4 regions of the Paenibacillus sp. FW507-14B1B genome follow, and region 3 is predicted to be linked to each of the others. Evidence: riboswitches for the same ligand, from Rfam matches in the RefSeq annotation. Region 3 holds a riboswitch; each other region holds the start of a gene.

Region 1 (6,012 bases), on a different contig from region 3:
TACCTGTAGTAACGATCACCGGCGGAAATCCTACCGAGATTTTAAAGAGACTTGAACCTACTAATATACGTGCACTGGTGCTTGTTTCTTCAAAGAGACAGGCACAAAAAGCTGAACAATTAGGAGCATCTGCAGTAATCGTGGTGGGACAAGAGGGTGGAGGACATCTGGGGCGTGACGATGTTGGAACCATGGTACTCGTTCCTCAGGTTGTTGATGCCGTATCAATACCTGTTCTAGCTTCAGGAGGGATCGGAGACGGTCGAGGATGGATGGCTGCTCACGCACTTGGTGCAGAGGGAATTGTAATGGGTACGCGATTTATTGCAACGCAGGAATGTGTTCATGCTTCTTATTCCTATAAAGAGGCGCTAATAGAGAGTGCTGAAATGGATACGGTCGTCATAAAACGCTCAATCGATTCTCCTGCCAGAGTACTTCGAAATGAGTACGCTGACAAAATAATTGAAATCGAGCAAGTCTCACCAACATATGAAGCTCTAAAAGATTATATTAGTGGTGAAACCAACAAACGGTGGATTTGCGAAGGGAATAAGGAGGAAGGCTTTGGTTGGGCAGGCCAAGTCACAGGCATGATACATGATATCCCAACCGTATCTGAGTTGATAAACAGAATGGTTAAGGAAGCTGAGTGTATTCGAAGAGTGTGGGGAAGTTAAACATGAATAAGGAATTGTTATACAAGAGAAAAATCTTCCTCGTCAATAAAATAGACAGCTGATAGCTGTCTATTTTTTAATTGATTTGTATCGCTATTGAACCAAATAAGGGATTAGCCGTAACTTGAAATCAACGCTATTCACTTTCCATACTCCATTGATATAGATCAAATTACAGATTCGATCCTCTACATAATCCTGATCACCAGTTAAAGTGGGACCGAGTACCGTAGATTGTATCCAGATAGCGGAATTCTTACTTGTATAATTAACAGTGGTTACTGGAGGTTCTTGGTTTAAATCCGTCGATCTTAATTCGTTATTCTTCATAATGGAATCAATGAAATAATCCGTAAAAGATGCTTTGAAATGAGAATTTATATTTTTAATTAACGATAGGTCTGCTGCTTCATTCAATTTCTGAGATAGTTGCTGCAGTCGAGTGCCTGTAATTTTTTGGACGGTTTCATAGGTTGGTTGCTTGATGTTGACCACAATTTGCAAGCCATCCAATGTAAGATGGGCTTCTTTGGATTGTTGATTCCAAGTCACATTTGCACCTAGTGACTGACTTATAAATCGAAGCGGGACATAAGTAGAGCCATCAATAATCTGAGCCGGAGAGTCAGTCTCAATATATTTAAGGTCGTATTCAAGATCTTCAGAGACAGATGGAGTAAGCACAATTCCTCGATTAACGTTTGTCGCTAGTAGAATTTTAGTATCACCTTTTTGTAAGGATATGGTCTTTTCGTTCTGATACCACTTCACAGGTATATTGAATTGTTCAGAGACAGCTCGTAATGGAATGAAGACACGATTATTGAGTATGAGCCCATGGTCTATGTTAGCATCTTGTTTCGCCGCATAAACCGGAGATGAAAGTACGGGTACGAACAGTAAAACGATCGCAGCCAACTTTAAAGTAACTCGTTTAAACACATAACCCCTCCTATGATTACTAAACTTATCCAATATCTTAGTTGTACATTACACCCATGAGTTATTAAATTCAAATAAAAAAACTGTTTTACGTGTTTGCTCGTCTTCATTTACAGAACGTTTTATAGAGAAAGGAAAAGGAGAGGAGATCATGATGGGCTCCCAAGCCGAGATGAAAAAGGTGGTGCTGGCAGGAACGGATGAGGAGACCGATTTTTACCAGTCCATTATGGAACACCAAGATACACTGATTAGTATTGCATATAGTTACTTGCGCAATCGGCATGATGCCCTCGAAGCCGTGCAGGAGATGACTTGCCGAGCATGGGTTAAGCATTCAACATTAAAAGATAAGAAGGCATTCAAAGCCTGGATCATTCGTATCTTGATCTATGTTTGTATTGATGAACAGAGACGACGTAAACGGGCAGTACTGTTGCCTGATGAAGAGTTGGAAAAAGCCACTCGTGAACATGCTTTTGAAGGATTCAATCATGACAGACTTGTGATATGGTCTCTTCTGAAAGAGGTGAAACCCAAGTATCGCCATGTGCTGCTTCTAAAATACTACAATGACATGACATTATCAGAGATTGCTGCGATTCTCCGCAAGCCAGAGGGGACGGTAAAGACCTGGCAGCATAAGGGGCTGGAGCAATTAAGGAAATTAATGAAAAATCGGGGGGAATGGCAAGATGACTAGTCAGGAAGAGCAAGCTATGTTTACTGAGGCAGACGTTATCCAACAAGAACAGAAGCAGCACTTACATCCTATGGATGCGACATATGCCATTCAGCGTGGGTTTGCGATGGGACGGACACGACGGAAATCACGATCTTTTACGATGAAAATGGCGGCTATATCCCTCACAACCATCATGGCTATTGGTTTATTGTTACTTAGTCCGCTGATGGACACCCACGCTCCGCAGCCAGCACAAACAGCACAGGTAGTCAATGAAAGAACGATGGACTGGGGTACCCTGGATAAGTTTAAGAGTATGGCCGCCTACGATATTGATGGAGGTACATTGGAGTCTGCGATACGAAATGACTATATACAGGTGATCAACAAGTCGGCGAAATCAGGACCTTACCAGATTACCATCGATGCCGTTACTGCAGACGAGAACAAGTTAATCTTGTTGTATACGGCTACATCAGATTCGACTCGGGAAATATATGATGTGAACAGTGTTCGCATGACAGACATACAAACAGGTCGTTATCTAGGGAATACGTCGAAAATTGGTGGCTTGGAAGGTCAGAGCTGGCAGGGGCGTTCAACGTTAGAATTTGATCGTAGTAAGCCTTTACCGAATCGTATTGAAGTCGATTTCCAAATTGCCTCCGTTGATCCCGGTAAGCTTTCTGATCCCAAGACAGGCACGATCCGTTCAGAGATGAACTATTCAGAGCGAATAAAGGTAGAGTTCGACTTGGACCCGAAATTTTCTTTAACCAAGACGGAGATATATAAACCGGATCAATCGTTTATGCTTGGCGATCATCAAGTGTTGTTATCCAAGGTTGAAGTTTCTCCGCTGATGACAAGAGCTACATTCGTATATAATCCTGGGAAAACAAATAATTTTAAAACTAGAACTTCAATTAGCGAAATGCTTAATCACCATGAAATTGTCTCAGAAACGGCTGAAGGGAAAATGTACAAAGCGCCTAGTATCTCAGGAGGCGGAACTGAGGACGGGATGCAGTATGTATTTGGCAGCAATATGCTGGATGAGCCCCAATCAATCGTTTTGAAGTTATCTCCTGAACTCAACAGATCAAAAACAACAGTACAGGAACATGAAGAGCCTGTAATTGAGCTTAAAATAAAATGAGAGTTCTGAAAAGTTGATCCTATATGGAGAATAGGCACCTAGCGTTCGTGTTAAGTCCACATTAAGTCGCCTTATTGGCTCAAAATCAGATCATTCATAAAAGAAAAGAGCAGACCTAAATGCGTCTTCTCTTTTTTTCTTTAATAACAAGAGCGAAATCGAGATAATTCACGATAATAAGGGTGTTGAGCCTTTGTAATCGGTATCATGAAATGATATCCGGTATTTTTAAACCGATTTGTGTCTCTTTGGATCTTTACAGTAAGTACGGGATGGGAGTAAGATTCATTCATAATCTTGAATGTGATTCCAGTTTGGAAGCAACATTGAATAGTCCTAGATCGCTGAATTCTTAATCAGAAGCGGGGGAACCATTAAGATGAGGCTAATCTCATCTCAGGGGTGAATCACTTGGCTAGTTGCTAAGTGTAGGGATACTTTCGATCCCGAATCCGTCAGCTAACCTCGTAAGCGTTATGAAAGAGGATTTGTCGTGAACTTTGTTTTTTCAAGTCACGGGAAAGTCCAACTTTCCTGTGGCTTTTTTGATGTGCCTAAATGCTGATACGGGACGCCGTAAGACACATCCATTCCTATAATTTTATCCACTGGCGGTGAACTAACGATGGCAGCATTAAAAAGACTTTTGATAGGTCGACCATTGAAATCGAACGAGTTAGGAGAACAAAAACTTAACAAGAAAAAAGCACTAGCCATCCTATCCTCGGATGCTTTATCATCCGTGGCATATGGTCCTGAACAAATCCTACTTGTTCTCATTACAATAAGTGGAGCAGCTCTTTGGTATTCAATACCTATTGGGATCGGAGTATTGGTTCTACTAACGGCCTTGATACTTTCTTATCGTCAGATCATTTATGCTTATCCGCACGGTGGTGGAGCGTATGTTGTATCTAAGCAAAATCTAGGAGTTCTCCCTGGACTTGTTGCCGGGGGTTCTTTACTCGTGGATTATGTTTTGACTGTAGCGGTCAGCGTCTCAGCAGGAACAGATGCATTAACTTCGGCATTTCCAGCACTCCATGAACATACGGTGAGTATAGCTGTTGCATTTGTCATACTGATCACAATTCTAAATCTCCGTGGAGTAACCGAATCTGCTACGGTGTTAGCATACCCTGTCTATTTATTCGTATTTGCATTATTTATTTTGATTGTGGTGGGTATGTACAATATATTCACGGGGCATGTTTCTCCAGATTTACATGCTCCGATCGGTACGCCAGTTGCTGGAATTAGTTTGTTTTTACTCTTAAAGGCATTCGCCTCAGGAAGTTCGGCACTCACAGGCGTTGAAGCGATTTCCAATGCAATTCCTAACTTTAAAGATCCTGCACCTAAAAATGCAGCAAGAACACTAATGGCCATGGGAATCCTGTTAGCTGTATTATTCTCAGGGATTGTATTCCTTGCCTATTATTATGGGATAGCACCAACAGCGCAGGAGACCGTCGTATCTCAAATAGCCAAGCAGACTTTTGGACGTAATTTTATGTACTTCTTTATCCAGGGAACTACAGCACTTATTCTTATTCTTGCTGCCAACACAGGCTATTCAGCATTTCCGCTTCTTGCAGTTAATCTAGCTAAGGATAAATTTATTCCAAGAATGTTTACCGCACGGGGAGATCGGTTAGGATATTCGAACGGTATTATGATTCTCGGCTTCTTATCCATACTGCTGATTATTGCTTTTCATGGTCAAACCGAGCACCTCATTCCCTTATACGCAGTGGGTGTATTTATACCATTCACACTTTCTCAGACAGGGATGATGTTGAAATGGATTCGTGAGAAACCGGCAGGATATGTGCCAAAACTCTTGATTAATACAATAGGAGCATTGATCAGTTTAACGGTATTCCTAATGTTCTTCATGACTAAGTTTTCACAGGTATGGCCATTCTTTATATTCTTACCGGTCATCGTGTATGTGTTCTATCGAATTAAGAAGCATTATGATGCTGTTGGTGAACAACTGCGCATCTCAACTTGTGAACCATCGGTTGAAATCAAAGGTAATGTTGTTATTCTGCCGGTGTCAGGAATAACTCATGTCGTTGAGCATTCATTAAACTATGCGAAGTCTTTATCAGCTGACCAAGTTATTGCACTCTACATTCCGTTTGAAAGAGAAGAGTTAACTCGATTCGAAGAAAAGTGGAAGAAGTGGAGACCCGATGTTAGGCTTGTGACGATAAATTCTCCATACCGGAGTATTATTCAGCCATTAGGTAAATTTATTGATACAGTGCAGCGTAAAGCGGCTGAATCTCAATATCAAGTAACGGTCGTAATTCCTCAATTCATTCCTAAAAAAGGCTGGCAAAACCTACTTCATAACCAAACCAGTCTTATGATTCGTGCATACTTGCTGTATCGGAAGGATGTCATTGTTACGACAGTTCCATATCACTTAAAGAAATAGATGATATAAGTTCCCCACTTGAATACACGAAAAAAACAGCGTTAGGCTTTTTTTAAAGCCAACGCTGTTTTTTTGAACAATCAAAAGATTAAACCCA
Region 2 (6,012 bases), on a different contig from region 3:
CAATTTTATCTTCTGGCTTACTTTCGGCGATGAAATCATCGACACCTGCTTCCCTTGCAATGGTTGCGGCTGTCAGCGGATTATCGCCAGTACACATGATCGTCTTGATACCCATTTTCCGCAGCTGATCGAAACGTTCCTTCATGCCCGGTTTCACCGTGTCCTTCAAGTAAATAAGACCATAAATCCGGTTGTCTACTGCCACCGCTAGTGGTGTTCCACCTTCGGTAGCGATGGCGTCACTCTTGGCGATCAGGTCGGATGGGATCGCTCCGCCTTGTGACTGAACCCAATTCTTCACAGCATCGACTGCGCCTTTTCGGACTTTCATGCCGTCCTTCAGGTTCATGCCGCTCATCCTTGTTTCGGCTTTAAATTCAACGAATTCTGCATCCGTTGTTATCGATGGGTCAAATGCAATGCCTTCTTTCTTCATTAGCTCTAGTACCGAACGGCCTTCTGGGGTTTCATCAAGGACCGAGCTAACCGCTGCCCACTTGGCGACAGCGTCAACCGATTCGGATCCAACCGGGATAAACTGGCTTGCCATCCGGTTACCAAATGTAATTGTTCCTGTTTTATCAAGAATCATTGTGTTGATATCGCCCGCAGCTTCAACGGCTTTACCGGACATCGCTAGCACGTTAAACTGTGTTACCCGATCCATACCGGCAATCCCAATAGCAGACAGCAGACCACCGATAGTGGTTGGGATGAGACAGACAAGAAGAGAGATCAGAACAGGAATCGAAAGCTCAATGCCGAGATATTTGGCGATCGGGGCAAGTGTGACAACCACGATCAGGAAGATCAACGTTAATACGGTCAACAGAGTGTTCAGCGCGATCTCGTTTGGTGTTTTTTGCCGAGACGCACCCTCTACTAGCGAGATCATCCGGTCGATGAAGGACTCACCCGGGTCACTAGTGATCCGGACTTTGATCTGATCGCTCACAACGCGTGTACCGCCGGTTACGGAGCTGAAATCTCCGCCTGCTTCTTTAATAACCGGGGCAGATTCCCCGGTAATAGCGGATTCATCGACAGATGCGAGACCTGCAATGACTTCGCCATCACCAGGAATCATCTCGCCCTGCGAGACGATGACGACGTCACCTTTACGTAAATCGGTTGATGGAACAGTCCTAGTTCCACCGCCGTCTATAACCTTGTTTGCTGTAATCTCTTTTTTGGACTGTTTCAAGGAGTCGGCTTGGGCTTTACCACGCCCTTCGGCAAGGGCCTCGGCGAAGTTCGCGAATAAGACGGTGAAGAGCAGGATCAGGAACACGGTTAGATTAAAGCTGATGCTGTCTTCTGTACCGAAATATTGTGGCAAGATCGTCATGAGAAGGACGATAAATGTACCGACCTCTACAACAAACATCACGCGATTTTTCATCATCGTGATTGGATTTAATTTAATGAAGCTATCTTTCAGTGATTTCCGAATCATATCTCCAGTTAATACAGTTGTTCGATTGTTATTCATTAGAATAATCCACCTTTTCTTTTAACGGATCATTAAATGCTCGGCGATCGGGCCAAGCACAATCACAGGCAGGAATGTCAGTGCCCCGATGATCAGGACTACCGCAATGAGAATAAAGGCGAATAGCCGGTTATCCGTGCGGAAGGTTCCAAGCGTCTCGGGAACCCACTGTTTGCGTAGAAGAGAACCTCCTACGGCCAGAAGGGCAATCATGGAGACATAACGCCCGAAGAGCATGACAAGTCCAGTTGAAATATTCCAGAATGGTGTGTTATCTGCGAGACCCTCAAACCCTGAGCCGTTATTGGCTGCCGAGGATGTGTATTCATACAGCACTTGTGAAATGCCGTGGAACCCACCATTTGTAATACCGGACTGACCGGCATCTGTTATGAGCGCAAGCGCCGTCGGCGCAAGAATAATAAAAGGATGAGCAAGAATGGCGATTGCAATCAGCTTCATTTCTCTTGCCTCAATCTTACGCCCCAGAAACTCGGGTGTACGTCCGACCATGAGCCCCGCAAGGAATACAGCCAAGATCGCGTACATCATCATGTTCATCAGACCTACGCCTTTTCCACCGAACACGGAATTCAGCATCATGAGCGAGAGCGGTGTAATGCTCCCGAGCGGGGTCAGCGTATCGTGCATATTGTTGACGGACCCGGTGGTGGCGGCTGTGGTGACTGTCGTGAATAGAGCGGATTGTGCAACACCAAAACGGACCTCTTTACCTTCCATATTGCCTTGTGAGGCATCGATTCCAAGCTGGTTCATTGCAGGATTGCCGCTCGATTCCGAGACATAGGCAAGCGACAGAAACAAGGTGAACAGAACCATCATGACGGAGAAAATAACCCAACCTTGCTTCCGGTTCTTCGCGAACAAGCCGAACGTGTACGGCAGAGCTGCCGCAATGCACCACATGGATAAGATTTCGATTACATTTGTCAGCGGACTCGGATTCTCAAATGGATGTGAAGAATTTACACCGAAAAATCCACCGCCGTTGGTACCCAGATGTTTGATGGACTCCAATGCCGCCACGGGACCCACCGATATTTGCTGCTCGGTACCCTCAAGCGTCGTTACGTTAATCGTAGGTTTTAAGGTTTGAGGAACATGCAGAGCAACGAGCAACAGAGCCACAGCAAAAGCTAAGGGGATAAATATTCTTGTATGTGCCTTAACAAAATCCTCGAAGAAGTTACCAATGGTCGTTCCCTTACTCGTAATCGCCCGAATGAATGCGATCGCCACACATAGCCCCGTTGCAGCGGAGGTGAACATCATCATCGTGATGACAGCCATCTGAGAGAAGTAGGACAGTCCTGATTCACCACTATAGTGCTGTAGATTCGTGTTCGTCATAAAGCTGATGATGGTGTTAAATGACAGTGTTGGCTCCATATGTTCAATCCCGTTCGGATTGAAAGGAAGCGCCTTTTGCAATCGTAGGATAAGATAACCCACGGCGACGAGTACGATGTTCGTCATTACAAAGCTAAGGGCATATACTTTCCAAGTCATGCCCTTACGTTCTTTAAGCCCGATTAATCGGTAGATCGGTTTCTCTACCCATGAGAACCACTTATCCGTCCTGCTGGCTTCTTCGCGAAATACATGATATACGTAGGTTCCGAGTGGCTTAACGAGCAGCACCAGAACTAGAATAACGATGGCAATTTGTATAATGCCCATGATTGATTGCTTCCTCCTTCGATAGCACCCCTAGAATTGTTCCGGGTGAATCAGCGCGTAAATCAAATATAAAAAGATAAAAATCAGCAATAACATAATAATGATCATTCGTTATCTGCCTCCGGTTCATGGACTACGCGTCCACACCAGGATAGAAACAGGGTGAATAGCGTGTAGGTTCCTCCCAGAATGAGCACCATGTATAAATCCTGCATGTAAATCCCTCCAAAAACATTTTTAATGAAGTATGGATCAAGGTTAGCTGATGAGTGATGAAACTAAGAAGGACACATGATGGTTATTGGTATGAATCACAAAGGTTGCGCCAAGTCCTTTATAAATTAATCTGGGATTGCTTGAATGGGTGATGACATAGATTGGATCTGATGTCCATGTGCGGCATATTCGCAAGTAACGGCAGCATAAATTCAGGCTGCTTTCGAACAGAAACACTTTGCTCACGGAAAAATCCGGTATGATCCAGGTTTGTTCATCGGTGGTATCGATTAAGACGATGTTCTTCGTCCCGATACTCTCAAGACGATCCCGTTCTGCACGGTTATTCGCGATCGCTGCGAATGGGATTTTATGATAGATGAGCTGGTGGATAAATTCCTCTCCAGCCTTGGTTGGTGCGGATACTAATATCATTTCTTGCCATTCCTCCATGATTTCTCCTCCTAATGGTTAGAAAGAGAAGACAACAAAAAAGCCACAGGGAAGGAGGATCACTCTTCCCGTGGCTTTAGGATGGCACAGTGAAATACACCGTGCCCTGCACACGACAATCGTTGCCTCTCTCTAAGTAACGCTTACGAGGTTAGCTGACGGATTCGGGCGTGAGAGTCGCCCTACCCATAGGCAGTGATCCTGCCGATGAGATTCACCCCAGAGAGAAATGTATATCTCCCGTTTGGTTCCCCCGTTCCTTTTCCATTCAAGGACTCAGCGAATAAAAGCATTTGTTCATCTAAAGAAACCACAGAGGGCTAGAGGCCTCTGTGGTCGAGATTACCCGATCACAAGCTTCATCATCCTCTCCTATAAGCAAGCGGATCTATGCGAATTAAGGCATAAATGGCTTAAGCTCTAACGCTTACGAGGTTAGCTGACGGATTCGGGCGGTGAGAGTCGCCCTACCTGCACCTGAAATCCATTATTTCATTGGATTTAGAAGCAGGATTCACCCCTGAAAGATGCTTCAGGCGGCTCTCACACCACCTTGCACATCTCTTGATTTGGTTCCCCCGATCCCTTGCATGACAAGGGCATTCAGCGATTCAAGTGAATTCATTGTTCAATTCATGCTTCGTATCATACGTCTGGCGATTTGGAATGTAAATCGAGGGAGAAGCATGTTTTGAGCTGTTTTATAACCAGAAAGGGTGGTAAGTGAAATGAAATCTCATTTATACTGCATGATGCTCTATATTTCTCTGTTTATCTCTCAAAATAAGTAAAGCCGCAAGATACTGTGCAATTAGATAGATAATCGATGTCAGGGTGTGATGTACGCGTTTTCATTTGACCTTTTCGTGTATTTTTTGAAGATATAGACCTGTTATGGATATTTACTTTAGAAGGGACATAACGTATGATTCATCCAACTTCATCCATATGATCTACAAATAGAGTTGTAATCGAACCGATGAAAAGGAGACACGCGTCATGGCTAGAATAATCGAACCTTTGCCAGCGTTAACGGAACCTACATTACAAGAGACAACGATACGGTATATGGAAATCTTTCGTTTTGACTGTGCCTATGCTGAGCGGTTTTTACCAAGGAGTATAAGTAGCCCGAACTGCGGCTTGTTCAAAATATCTTGCAGTACGGCTTCTGGTTATGCAGAATATACACTGCCAGAGACAAGAGAGTTCGCGGATCTAGTGCGCTGGTCATCTGTATTTAGGCACTTGAAGGGATTACCTCTGGAGGAAGCTCTGCGAATTGTAGAGCGGCAAGAGTGGGGAGCTCTTCGTTGCAGACTCGCGGAGTCTGCTCTAACGGATTTATCCTTGAATTTTCGACAGAGCCATGAGCGGAAGCGGTTAGGCAGCTTGCCATTGGAGCGTTCTTTTCTGATGGATTGTTCACGTGCGTATTTTTGGTTCTAATTCATTTATTAAATATATATGGTTAGGTGTTATGAGTGGACTGGTCAATCGGCCCGCGCTCCGGTAACATAGAGGGTAACAAGAGTGTACAAGGAGGAGCTATGCTTCTACAATTCGGGTACTCGCAGTACGAGAGTAAAGTATATGAAACGCTGGTAACGAGCGGTGAGGCGATGGATGCATCAAGTATTGTGAAGCTCTCTGGTGTTCCCAAGGCCAAGATTTATGAGGTGCTTGATCGTCTAGTTGATAAGGGAATCGTGATGGACACCGTATCCGGTAAAAAGCGAACCTATACAGCACTGCCTGTTGAGGCAGTCATTGACAAGCTGACGCATGAGTTTGAAAGTGATATAAAGGAGCTTCGATCAGCAGGTGTCCGTAAACAGGTTGTGGATGACCAGGTGTGGAGTCTGAAGTCGCACAGCTCCATTCAAGCGTTCTGCAAGCAGATGATTGAGGAAGCACAGGAGTCTGTTCTCGTCTCCATGTGGAGCGACGAATTTAGTGAGATTACGGATCTACTGAACCGTAAAGAACGTGAGGGCGTGCGTGTTGAGGCACTGGTGACGGGGAGTGATCACCCTGATGTTAACTTGTCGAAATTATATGTTCTGAACCCTACTGCAGATCACGATAAGTTAGAGAGATTTATGCTTCTTGTGATTGATACGAAGCAGCTGCTGTTCGCAGGTGTGGAG
Region 3 (6,012 bases):
AATTTTTTTGGTGAAAGTGATTGGGCATACGCCAAGTATTCTCTCACGTCCGGATTATTCATTGCCGTCAAGGAGATATCCTTCATGCCTGTAATATAAGTCTGTATATTGGCGTTTACTTGATTGATCAATTCGGCTGTGTAACTCTCAGCCGTCTCTCGCACAGCCGATTCCGATAATCGGTAGGAGATAAATATGAGCAGTAATGCCGTCAACAGAACAAGCAAGACAAAGGTGCCTGCTATTCTAGATTGGATACTTTTGATTTTCATATTACGCCACATCATCATGCACCGTCTGCCATCATCTTCTGGCGGTAGTCAGTCGGCGTATCCCCCGTATATTTCTTAAAGAGCACACTGAAATACTGAGCATCCTGATAACCTGTTTTCATAGCAATCTCATAGGTTTTCAATGAAGAATGCTTTAACAGCTCCTTAGCCTTCTCCAATCGAATACGGGTTACATATTCTACAAAAGTCTTTCCGGTATGGGCCTTAAATAAAGAACTGAAATAGCTTGCACTCATAAAAATCCGGCTGCACACCGTTTTTACGGAAAGCTCTGTATCATCATAATTGTTATGAATAAATTGTACCGCTTCTGACATCTGATGACGCGAAATATCCTTACGTGTTTCAACGACTCCTTGGATGGCCTTCTCACACATATCCTTGAGCCAGTATTCTATCTCTTCCAATGAACGAAAAGAGTACAGCTCTGTTAATAGACGAGTTTCCTTACCGAGTAAATCTTTCTCACTACAGCCGATTTCCAGCAATGCCTGAAGTACAGCCAGCATCACCCTCAGCACTCGAATGTAGCACTGTTCAATGGATATCGATGCATGTTTAAGTTCTCCGATCAACCGACTGATCGAAAGATCAACATCTTCTGGTGTACCTGTCTTTATAGCAGATACAAGGGCATTCTCCGCATTCGTTCCGTCATATAGTGGCATTGAACTTCTATTCTCTAGATCTAATATACTTACAACTTGATCACTACCCATTAGCAGACGATATTCCAGCGCCGATACAGAAGCTTGGCAAGAGTGTCTGAGATCTTTCAGTTCACGACAGATCGTTCCCACTCCAACCGTTACCGTAAAGGACAGATAGCGTTTAATGGAACTGCGAATGGCCTCGGCCATTTCTTGGGCACGTGTATATATTGCCTCTTCTCCCGTTCCGGATAATACAGTAATAACCTTATTCCCTTTATAACGAAATACAGCAGAAGCGGATTCATCGCTCATAATTTCTTGAATAATATTGTAGACAGCAAAAGCATACAGCTCATTATCGGTACCATGGTCATCAGGACGCAGTTCATCCATATCTGCCGCGATAGCTACAAATAAAGGACCGGTCAGTGCAATATCGAAGTATGCCATTTTACTCGATATTTCCCAATCGCTCAGTGCTGAGGACGCTAGACGTTCAAGAAATCTCTCTTTAAGTAGCGGAAGACTCTCGTTTAACTGTTGTTTCAATTGATTTAGATGTTCCTGATTTCCACGCTCTTCATCCATTTCGACTTTTAATTTATCCAGTATCTCACGGAGTTCCGCTGATGTAACCGGTTTCAAAATAAAATCTGTGACTTGTAGTTTCACAGCTTGCTGTGCGTATTCAAAATCATCATATCCCGTCAAAATTATGATCTTCGTTCGTGGATACAGCTCCACGATGCGTCGGGAGAGCTCCAGTCCATCCATAAAAGGCATATAAATATCGGTTAATACGACATCTGGTCGAAGACTAGCAACGACTTCTAAGGCCTCTTGTCCATTCTCACTTACACCCACACATACAAACCCATGTTCTTCCCATTGAATACGATCCCTAATTCCTTCTCGGACAATGGGTTCATCATCCACTATGATGATCTTATACAATTGAAACGCCCCCAACCAACCTAATGATATAATGTACGGATGAGCATGTACCTGATTACTCCTTGCAAATCATGAGAAGATTCCCATTCGGATCTTTAATAACAAACCATTGATTATTCTCGATCGTCGTCACGATATCAACTTCTGTTTCCACAGCGTAGGCGAATGCTGCTTCCAAATCATTCGTAAGTAGCATGAATGCAGGCGTTGTAATATGTGGTGCTCCACCCGGTTCCTCGCCTCCCCACATGGGCATTGTGTCTAAGATGAGTCCGGTTCCTTGCATAGGGAGAGGACATAAATGTCCATTCAAAATTTCACACTCCATTACATTTAGCCCAAGGAGCTGGCAATACCACAGTCGAGATTCCTCAAGGTCTCGAACCGGTACAAAGACACTACCTATTTTGTTTTGAATCGGGCTCTGCGATATAGAGAAGTGTGTGTCCCTCTCGTAGCGCTTCATCATATTCCCTCCAAATTGAACTGTTATTGTATTTAAGATAAAAAAACCGGATAACCTGATTACAGGCCTCCGGGTACGATCATGATGAAATATGATTAGAAGTATGGTGCGTGCTTAATAGAAACAACGCCTATTCTCTCGAATTTCGTCTGGCATCCTAAACGATAACCATCATCGATCTCTTCAGGATCCAGTCTATTCTCTTCGGCTTCATTCGCAGCGGACATATACTCCATTCCTTCACTTATATGACAACGACAGCGAGCACAAGTCCCTCTTTTACAAAAAGAGTTCCAATCAACTTCATTCCGTTCTGCAAGTTCGAGAATCGTCATACCGACAACCGGAACAACATCCTGCTCGGTGTTCCTTCCTCGTAACAGGACAAGCTTCTCTTCTGTACTTGCTTGTCTAGTAGGAGTGGATGCCTCGGAAGTTTCAAGAACAGATTCTTTCTTCTCCCGACCTTTCCAAAATTTAAACACGCTGTACTTCCCTCCTCAATCAGATAGACTAAACTTATGTAATTAGGGAATTCGGCAGAAGATGCTTATGGAGCAATCTCTTGATTTCAAAAATATCATTCAGTTCTGTAATTTCTCTGCCTGTATATTTCTCATAAATTGCTTTTACAAAATTCGCACCAAAATCATGCATCAGCGTTCCTGCAAATAATCGATCAATAAACTCATTATACTTCATCCCCAGCCCCTTAATAAACTCAAAAATACCTTCGATATCACTTTGCAATAATTCAAATATAATCGGAGGAAACTCATATTCAACCGGTGCAATTGTACTATCAGCGAAATCAATAATATAGAGCTGTCCAATCGTGTTGATCAGTACATTGTCACCTGTTAGATCACCATGCACATGAACATAAGTTTGAATCTTATACTCTCTTAGGTAATCTTTAATTTGCTTGCTTACTTCGGGTGCTGCAATATGCCATCTCTCGTTATGTACTGCTCTATCTATAAGGAATTCACGACTAAACTCTTCATCAGGACGAATATTTAACTTCGATAAATTATGCTGCAGCTCTTTGATGAACTGTTTCTTTTTTTCGAGAGTTAATTGAGTGAAGACATCGCCAGCACTTTCCCCTTCAATATAATCCATAATGAGGTATTTGAATGCATACTTATCTTTTAACGTGCCCGCAGCAACAATGGATGGCGTATGAATCCCTTGCTGGATGGCTCTTTGCATTGCTGTTTGTTCAGCTCTGTAATCTGAGTCTGTATCTAAACCCGATTCTGATGGCGCAAAAATCTTAATGACATATTCCCCTGTTTTGAACACCGCATTAGTTCCTGGCTTCAAATGAGAGATATGCTCTGCTCCAGTCAGTTGTTCTCTTGCAAATATTTCTTCTATTAATAGCCTGAAATCTTCTATGGACTGATAAACAGCTCCCCAGGAATGCCAGTTGTTAATTTCTCTTCGAAATAAGTAAGACATAACGATTAATCCTCCATGTTCATCACTTTGAAATACGATCATATATTTAAAAAGCCCGCGATATTAATCGCGGGCTTTGATTCATTATTAATTAATAGTTCCTACCATCTGCACATAATTCTCTTGACTGATCACTCGACGTGCAGTTACATAACGAGTCTTATAATAAGATTCAGACAATTTACTGATTCTTACACCCTTACTTGTTGATGCATGAGCAAATTGATCATTTCCGACATAAATTCCTGCGTGAGAAACTCCACGACCACTTGTATTAAAGAATACCAAATCTCCCATTCGAAGGTCTTCTTGATCTACATGAGTCCCCGCTTTGGCTTGTGCAGCGGATGTACGAGGCAAATCTAGATCATATTGATTCATTATGTACAGAATAAATCCTGAGCAGTCAAATCCACTTTCCGTTGTTCCACCCCATTTATACGGAGTTCCAACCAACTGTGTTACTTGACTTTGAAGCTTTGGCATATCAGCGTATGCTGTGAAGGCGCCAGAAGAAAAAATAAGTGCAGACCCTAGTAATGATATAATGACTTTCTTCAAAACACTTTCTCCCTTCGGTGCCTACGGAGTTAGCTAAGGGTTCGGCTGAAGGTCTCCTATATTCCCTCTATTGCAAGAATAATTCACCCGGATCGGTTCCCCCGTTTTCAAAAACGAAATTCGGCAAAATTCATTAATATTTTGTAACCCTATCATACTGTAATATATTTTGGCTAGATATGTCAATGATATGAGTGACAAAAATGTAATTTCTTCCTCTACTTATTCCTTCTCTCACTATCATTCCCCTATTTTTTACCTATCCGTAAACGGTTGGACTATACCAGATGTTATTTCAAATTAAGACATCAAAAAGGGGCTGTCCCAAAAGATCTAGGATCTTGCGTGATGGCCTCGTTTGTTGTTGTGAGATGCTCCGCGTACGAAACGTTCCTCCCCTCGCTGTTGCCCCCAAATTTCCGGGAATTATTCTAGCAAGGAAGAAATTCGGGGGCAAAGGCGACCGCTACCGCTGGTCCGGAATCGTTTCGTTCTCTCCGCTGCTTCGTGCATACCATTCAAAGACAGATAACAGAAGGAAACCGCCCTCTAGTAGAATGGAAGTACGACCAACCATGTAAGAAGGATTTGTACATTCAATATACCATTGATCAATTTTATCTGCCAATGGATTTAGAGGACGACATTCCGTCCAATCACCTTGTTCGTGTAGTCAATGAAGCGGTCAATCGCTTAGATGACCGAATCTTCCAGGATGCCTATCAGGTGGAGGACGAAATAGCTAACTCACCAAGATCCTCATTTACGCCTACACCCAGCGACTGTATTCCTCTCGTCAAATCGCCAAGGTACTCGACAGAGAGCGGATATGAGATTCGAAAGCGACACTACCGGGGAGAAAGCTGTGAAGGTTGTCCACTCAAAGAAGCTTGCACCAAAGCTAAAGGGAATCGTGAAATCACGGTAAGCATGGAATACCTTCGGTACAAACAACAAGCTCGTGAGAAACTTAGAAGTGAGAAAGGGTACGCACTGTCGGTTTGAAGGATGATGGAACCGGAAAGTGTATTTGGGCAAATCAAGAACAACCGAGGGTTTAGACGATTTCTGCTTCGAGGCCTGTCGAAAGTCAGCCTTGAGGTCGGATGGCTTTCACTCGCCCATAAACTGTTGAAGAAGGCGGCAATAGACCAAAATAAAGACATGGCGGTGCTGGGATAACCTCCCTGACTCCACCATGTCTTTATTTTTTGCTCCATATTTCACTCATGTGAGCTGCTTCTTTAAACAAGAATCTACTATTAACTCTACTAATATCGTTTAAGCTGCCATAGCTCGGCATGCATCAGCACATCTGAAACATGCCTCGGCGCAGCGCTGGCAGTGTTCATGATCATGCTTTTTGCATTCATTGCCGCATCTCTCACACATTTCTGCACATGCCTCGCAGATTTGTTTGACATAAGAGCTATTAATAGACATTGCATGTGCTGCAAAGGCACATAAATCTGCACACTCTCGATCTAGGCGGATACACTCCTTCATCATTTCCATATGTTCTTCTTCCAGACAAGCGGAATAACAGTGGTTACAAGCCTGCATACAACGTAGACATTCATCGATACATTTCTGCATTTGTTCATGTGACATAGGTAGT
Region 4 (6,012 bases), 1.3 Mb from region 3:
TTGATCCCGAACAGACGGTATACTGCCTCTTCGGATATTCCCGCCAGCCACGCCATCAATGGAAAGAGCCATGGATAGAGCATGTTATAAGGTGATTGTGAGGCATCTGTTGTAGACCAGGTGTGGAGTGTGAAATTCAATCCGATAAAGATCAAAGACTGAGCTCCGAGCAAAATACATGCCCATATATATCCTAGTTTCATGCTCTCTAGCACGTAAGAACCATACCCGGCTTCGCCTGCACGTGGCCAAGGATTCAGTCCATCTTCCTTACGCCATAGTCCGCTTCCTCCAACAAGAGAGAAGTACAAGAGTGCTGAGAATACAAGAGAATATACGGCATAAAAAATCATCATACCCATGATACCGGCATCTGACATACCTTCCGCTTGGAAGACGGGAATTAGGTTGTAGGTATTCAGCATCTGAATAACAAACAGTAACACGGCAAGAAAGATACCACGTTTAAATGATGTGTGAGCTTTCGTTTTTACACTGTATACAATGGCTAAGATCCCCAAGATTAGCGTGAATAAACCATATCCCAGCAGAGTGAGCAGCGTTGCGTTTAGTGTCTGTTTCTCTACATAGGCTGTGTGGTCCTTCGGAACCGAAAATACAGGTTCATAGGAACGAAGTTGATTATCCTCGAAGGAGAATTTCAGCTGAAGCTGTGAACTCCCAATCTTAGCTTCGGGGTCTTGATATATCAGTCCAGGATCGCCTTCTTTGGTGATCTGTTTCAGGTTGGATACACTATATCCCTCTCTCTCTAGCCAAGGCTCGGCTAGTGACATCTTTTCAGCCAGTGACATCTCTCCTTCGATTAAACGAAGCATCTGATTGCGGACGTCACCTTTTTGTAGGAGGGCACCTTCATAACTAGAGTCAGGCAGATCATAAGAAAACCCTGCTACACTAGCATTCTGCATATGGACGTCTACGTTTAGGGCTGCTCCATCAGCTTGCACTAACCGAACTCGATAGACATCATAGGGGTATTTGCTCTCAAACTTTTTATTGTACTCGCGGAGCAAATTCTCTTTAGATAGATATCCATAAACATCAGATCTGGATTGATATGTAACGAGAGGTTTCTCAGTGGAAGTCCTACTATACTGCAGATGTTCTTGTGCGAATCGTTCAGCAGCACTGATGGCTGCTTCCTTGGTGATCATTTCGGGTGTTTTGACCTCGGATGTAATAGAGGCTGTGGATGGAAAGACCTGAAAGATGAGAAATAGAATGAGACCGATAATTCCAAGTAGTACCAATGGTTGTTTGTCAGATTTAAGATGAAGAGGGTGTCCTGCTTTATTCATGTCATTCCTCCTTTTGGCATTAGCGAGTTATCAATTAGATTAAGCTAGCTGTTCTCATGAAGACATAAAGTCAATATAACATAGATATGAAAGACACAAACGGCTTATCCCATTCAAATTTATGAAAAATTCGATGAAAATGAAGGAAAGATTTCGAAAAGCGTAGATAACCATGTGCTACTACTCTAGAATATGCCCAATTCGGTTCATTTTTAAGTTAATTTAAGTCTAAAACGGCTTTGGTATCCTTAAAGGATTGCGTTATAATCACTACATGCTATTGAACATGTTCATGAATCATAATATTGGATAACGTTAATTGAATAGATCAGCCGAATTTCGTAATGAAAATGGGGGAACCATTTAAGTGGGGTGAATTTCGCTTCCGAAAGGTAGTGAATAGGGCGACCTGTGTTATGCCCGAATCCGTCAGCTAACCTCGTAGGCTGTAGCACAGGAACCCAAACGCGTAAGGCATTGGATTTCCAGTGTCTTTTTTTCTTTGATTTTTTTAAAGAGGTGAACATGTTGACTTCCAAAATTAAATGGCTTCGCTTGTCGCCGCCGCAAATTCTCGTCATGGGATTTGGGGCCATTATCCTGATTGGGACGATGCTTCTCATGCTCCCGATTTCCAATACGACAGGGGAACCGCTGAACTTTATGGATGCTTTGTTCACGGCGACATCTGCTACCTGTGTAACAGGTCTTGTCGTGGTGGATACAGGGACATTCTTCAGTTCCTTCGGACAGGTTGTCATCATGATAATGATACAGATCGGTGGTCTGGGTTTCATGACCATGGCCACACTGTTCGCGCTTGTATTGAAGCGACGCATTTCCTTGAAAGACCGTCTAGTTCTTCAGGAAGCGATGAATCAATCTTCAATGGAAGGAATCGTGCGTTTGATCCGCAGGGTTCTACTGTACTCCTTAGTGATTGAAGCGTGCGGAGCGATACTGCTAACCATCCGCTGGGCTTTTGATATGCCGTTTGGTAAGGCGCTTTACTTCGGCGTTTTCCATGCGGTAACCATGTTTAATAATGCGGGGTTTGATCTGTTTGGCGACTTTAAGAGCTTGACTGGATTTGTATATGATCCGCTTGTTAACTTTGTGGTGATGTTCCTGATTGTATCCGGAGGGATTGGATTCATCGTCATGGCTGATCTGGTTGATTATAGGAAGAGTCGGAGGCTTTCACTGCATTCTAAAGTGGTGTTGTCCATGACAGGGGCGCTGATTCTCATAGGTGCTGTGGTTATTTTTATCTTTGAATTTACAAATCCAGAGACACTGGGCTCGCTGAATTGGGGCGGGAAAATTCTAGGCTCCTTCTTCCAGTCAGTTACGCCGAGAACAGCGGGAGCCAATACACTAGATATAACTGAGCTACGTCAGGCTACTCAATTTTTCATGGTTATACTGATGTTTATCGGAGCTTCTCCAGGCTCTACGGGTGGTGGTATCAAAACGACAACATTCACAATGATGATTGCCGCTGTTATTGCCATGATGCGAGGCCGAGACGATATTGTGTTGTTCAGATACCGTTTGGTTCAGGAGCGAATTCTTAAAGCGTTAACGATTACGCTGCTTGCACTGCTGCTGGTTATTACAGTGTCGATGATTCTATCAACGACAGAGGATAGCAGCTTCCTCACTATACTCTTTGAAGCTACGTCAGCATTTGGTACGGTAGGGCTGTCCATGGGATTAACTCCTGAGTTGTCGCTCTTCGGTAAGTTACTTATCTGTGTAACGATGTTTGCTGGTCGTCTCGGTCCATTAACACTTGCTTATGCATTAGGACCCAAGAAAGGTAAAGAGTTGTATCGTCATCCCGAAGGTAAAATGATTATTGGATAAGGAGATTGGCTAAGAAATGAAACCAAAGCAGTTTGCAGTGATAGGGCTGGGGAGATTCGGTTCAAGCCTTGCGCTTGAATTGATGGAATTAGGATATGAGGTTCTCGGGATCGACCAAGATGAAGAAGTGGTCGAAGATATGAGTGAGCTCCTCACCCATACTGTGGTCGCTGATGCGACAGACGAAGAAGTACTTAAATCGCTTGGTATTCGTAATTTTGACTGTGGCATCGTGGCTATAGGAGATGAAATTCAAACGAGTATTCTTGCAGCAATTCTTCTCAAGGAATTAGGTGTTAATACGGTTGTAGCCAAGGCGATCTCTGTGCTACACGGACGGGCGCTACAAAAGCTGGGTGTAGACAGGGTTATTTTCCCGGAAAGAGATATGGGGATTCGTGTCGCTCATCAACTTGTTACACCGAATCTTCTCGATTATATAGAGCTTTCTAAAGAATATCGAATTGTAGAGATGACGGTAACGGAATGTATGGACGGCAAAACATTAAATGAGTTAAACACGCGTGTTCGTTATGGGATTAGCGTAGTTGCGCTGAACCAACGTGCGGGTGTGATTGTGGCTCCGACTGCCATGGATGTGCTGCGCGCTGGAGATATCATGGTTGTTATAGGAGCGAAGGAGAACATTGATCGTTTTGAAGGTGAAGTTGTAAATATGTAATATGTAATTATAAATATGATTCTGGTGATACCAGATATGAATGTAAACAACCTGGCGCGCTTCGCGTCAGGTTGTTTGTTGTTGGTTCTCTTGAAGTTCTCTAAATAGGACCTCTGTTTCGGCAATCCACCTATTGGCTGCATTGCTTAGTTCGGATGCGTCCCCATAGATGAGGCTTGTTGTCCGTCTCGTTTCGACTAGAGCAGGAATGTGGATATCAACAAGGCCGTTATCCGATAGCAATTGGGGGCGAAGATATGATTTCGGAAGTAATGCAGCCGCTTTACAAGTAGGAATAAGCCGCACGATCGCTTCGAACGAATCGATTTCCATGCGAATATCAGGCATAATTCCACAGCGATGAAATAGATCGTCCGTTAACTTTCGGTACCAGGTTCCAGTTGAGAAGATGATCATAGGCATCCCTTGGAGCTGTTCAATTCCGACATCGAGACTATCTGCTAAAGGATGTGTTGTGGGTACGACGAGTTCAAGGTGGTCATCAAAGAGAGGGATGCAATTTAAGCCAGGCTGATTAATAGATGAAGCAACAATTCCAACATCCACCCGTTTATCACGGACATAAGAAACAATTTCATGTGTTTTTCCTGTTACTAATTTGATCTCAGCAGATGGATGCTTCTCCATAAATGCATTCACAAGGGGAGGCAGAGTAGTTTGGAGTGTGGTTAGACTGGCCCCGAGCGTGATGGTGATTTGTTCTTCTCCACGATAATGAGCAAGAGTTTGCATAAATTTTAGTTGCTGTTGTCGCTGCTCCAAGGCATATGTATACGCAAGCTGACCAATAGAAGTAAGCTCCAGACGTTTACCACGTCGATTAAACAACTGAACGCCAAGCTGATCTTCAAGTTTGGCAATCTTGCGTGAAAGGGCGGGCTGAGATAGATTCAGCAGTTTGGAAGCTTTATTTAGGCTGGATTGCTCAACAACAACGGAGAACACGTCCAATTCTTCGAACAATATGATCACTTCCTATAATAATGACTTATGCGTATAGATTATAACGATTAATAATTATATTGCAATTCCATTATAAGAAAAAAAGGAGTAACATGAAACATGACACAGGATGTTCACAGAATAACCGAAATGTGGCACATTTTGTCGTTGTATGCGTGTGACGCATAGATAGTATTAGTGTAATAGATTACGTTGAGTCTTAATGAAAACGCTGTACAATCAGAAAGGGGAACGTCAACTGATGAAAGGGTATTATTCCAGAAAGCTGCACTCTTTGCTTGGTATCATACCGCTCGGAGCCTTCTTGCTCACTCATATGATCACCAACTTTAAGGCTTTCGATGGTGGAAAGGAAGGCTTTGCTAAAGGTGTCGAGTTTATTAACGGTCTGCCGCTCATATTTTTCCTTGAGCTACTTCTGATTTGGCTGCCACTTCTGTACCATGGCGTTTACGGCTTGTATATTGCTTACCAAGCAAATAACAACGTCGGAAACTACAATTATGAACGTAATATTCGCTTTACTTTACAGCGGATCACCGGTGTTATTACGTTTGTATTTGTTATCTGGCACATGTACGATACTCGTTTTATGATTGCAATTGGTAAGATTACACATGATGAGCTGGGTGCCACAATCCATGGTATTGTAAGCAATCCGATTCTGTTTATTCTGTATATCATCGGGATTGTGTGTGCTACTTTCCACTTTACGAATGGCTTGTGGGCGTTCCTAGTAAGCTGGGGCATCACAGTTGGTCCACGTGCGCAGCGTATATCTTCTTACATCTGCATGGGTCTATTTGTAATTACTAGTGTAATGTTTATATTGGCATTGACTGCTTTCCGTGATTCGGAATTTGCAGCTACAGCACTACTTGATGTGTGTAAGACAGTCTTGAGCTAAAGGGGAGTGAACAGAAATGGCATCTAACATTATAATCGTGGGTGGCGGACTGGCTGGGTTGATGGCAACCATTAAAGCTGCTGAAGCTGGAGCTCACGTACATTTATTCTCACTAGTACCTGTTAAACGTTCCCACTCTGTGTGTGCGCAAGGCGGTATTAATGGAGCGGTTAATACGAAAGGGGAGGGTGACTCTCCTTGGGAACATTTTGATGATACGGTTTACGGTGGTGACTTCTTGGCGAATC

What was found. A riboswitch is a leader RNA that binds a small molecule or an ion and turns the genes downstream of it on or off. The one in region 3 is predicted to bind cyclic di-AMP.
Region 1: it holds a riboswitch for cyclic di-AMP, as region 3 does, so the genes downstream of both, AC3WJJ_RS02745 (APC family permease) here and AC3WJJ_RS08715 (C40 family peptidase) in region 3, are expected to answer to the same signal.
Region 2: it holds a riboswitch for cyclic di-AMP, as region 3 does, so the genes downstream of both, AC3WJJ_RS19805 (hypothetical protein) here and AC3WJJ_RS08715 (C40 family peptidase) in region 3, are expected to answer to the same signal.
Region 4: it holds a riboswitch for cyclic di-AMP, as region 3 does, so the genes downstream of both, AC3WJJ_RS15375 (TrkH family potassium uptake protein) here and AC3WJJ_RS08715 (C40 family peptidase) in region 3, are expected to answer to the same signal.

What each region holds. Positions count from the first base shown of each region.
Region 1 covers NZ_JBYSWS010000001.1:627,164-633,175, reverse strand. The annotation lists gene AC3WJJ_RS02765 (NAD(P)H-dependent flavin oxidoreductase) at 1-680, shown strand, start outside; gene AC3WJJ_RS02760 (copper amine oxidase N-terminal domain-containing protein) at 774-1,622, opposite strand; gene AC3WJJ_RS02755 (sigma-70 family RNA polymerase sigma factor) at 1,774-2,325, shown strand; gene AC3WJJ_RS02750 (DUF4179 domain-containing protein) at 2,318-3,466, shown strand; cyclic di-AMP (ydaO/yuaA leader) riboswitch at 3,799-3,956, shown strand; gene AC3WJJ_RS02745 (APC family permease) at 4,092-5,915, shown strand.
Region 2 covers NZ_JBYSWS010000004.1:231,625-237,636, forward strand. The annotation lists gene kdpB (potassium-transporting ATPase subunit KdpB) at 1-1,492, opposite strand, end outside; gene kdpA (potassium-transporting ATPase subunit KdpA) at 1,514-3,193, opposite strand; gene AC3WJJ_RS19800 (potassium-transporting ATPase subunit F) at 3,224-3,301, opposite strand; gene AC3WJJ_RS19805 (hypothetical protein) at 3,452-3,862, opposite strand; cyclic di-AMP (ydaO/yuaA leader) riboswitch at 3,988-4,154, opposite strand; cyclic di-AMP (ydaO/yuaA leader) riboswitch at 4,272-4,481, opposite strand; gene AC3WJJ_RS19810 (hypothetical protein) at 4,862-5,311, shown strand; gene AC3WJJ_RS19815 (TrmB family transcriptional regulator) at 5,413-6,012, shown strand, end outside.
Region 3 covers NZ_JBYSWS010000002.1:133,012-139,023, forward strand. The annotation lists gene AC3WJJ_RS08690 (sensor histidine kinase) at 1-272, opposite strand, end outside; gene AC3WJJ_RS08695 (response regulator) at 287-1,900, opposite strand; gene AC3WJJ_RS08700 (VOC family protein) at 1,956-2,366, opposite strand; gene AC3WJJ_RS08705 (2Fe-2S iron-sulfur cluster-binding protein) at 2,462-2,851, opposite strand; gene AC3WJJ_RS08710 (phosphotransferase family protein) at 2,886-3,833, opposite strand; gene AC3WJJ_RS08715 (C40 family peptidase) at 3,921-4,394, opposite strand; cyclic di-AMP (ydaO/yuaA leader) riboswitch at 4,398-4,530, opposite strand; partial or broken gene AC3WJJ_RS08720 (transposase) at 5,214-5,576, shown strand; gene AC3WJJ_RS08725 (four-helix bundle copper-binding protein) at 5,676-6,005, opposite strand.
Region 4 covers NZ_JBYSWS010000002.1:1,448,874-1,454,885, reverse strand. The annotation lists gene AC3WJJ_RS15380 (CPBP family intramembrane glutamic endopeptidase) at 1-1,322, opposite strand, end outside; cyclic di-AMP (ydaO/yuaA leader) riboswitch at 1,643-1,785, shown strand; gene AC3WJJ_RS15375 (TrkH family potassium uptake protein) at 1,848-3,191, shown strand; gene AC3WJJ_RS15370 (potassium channel family protein) at 3,208-3,873, shown strand; gene AC3WJJ_RS15365 (LysR family transcriptional regulator) at 3,940-4,857, opposite strand; gene AC3WJJ_RS15360 (succinate dehydrogenase cytochrome b558 subunit) at 5,099-5,764, shown strand; gene sdhA (succinate dehydrogenase flavoprotein subunit) at 5,781-6,012, shown strand, end outside.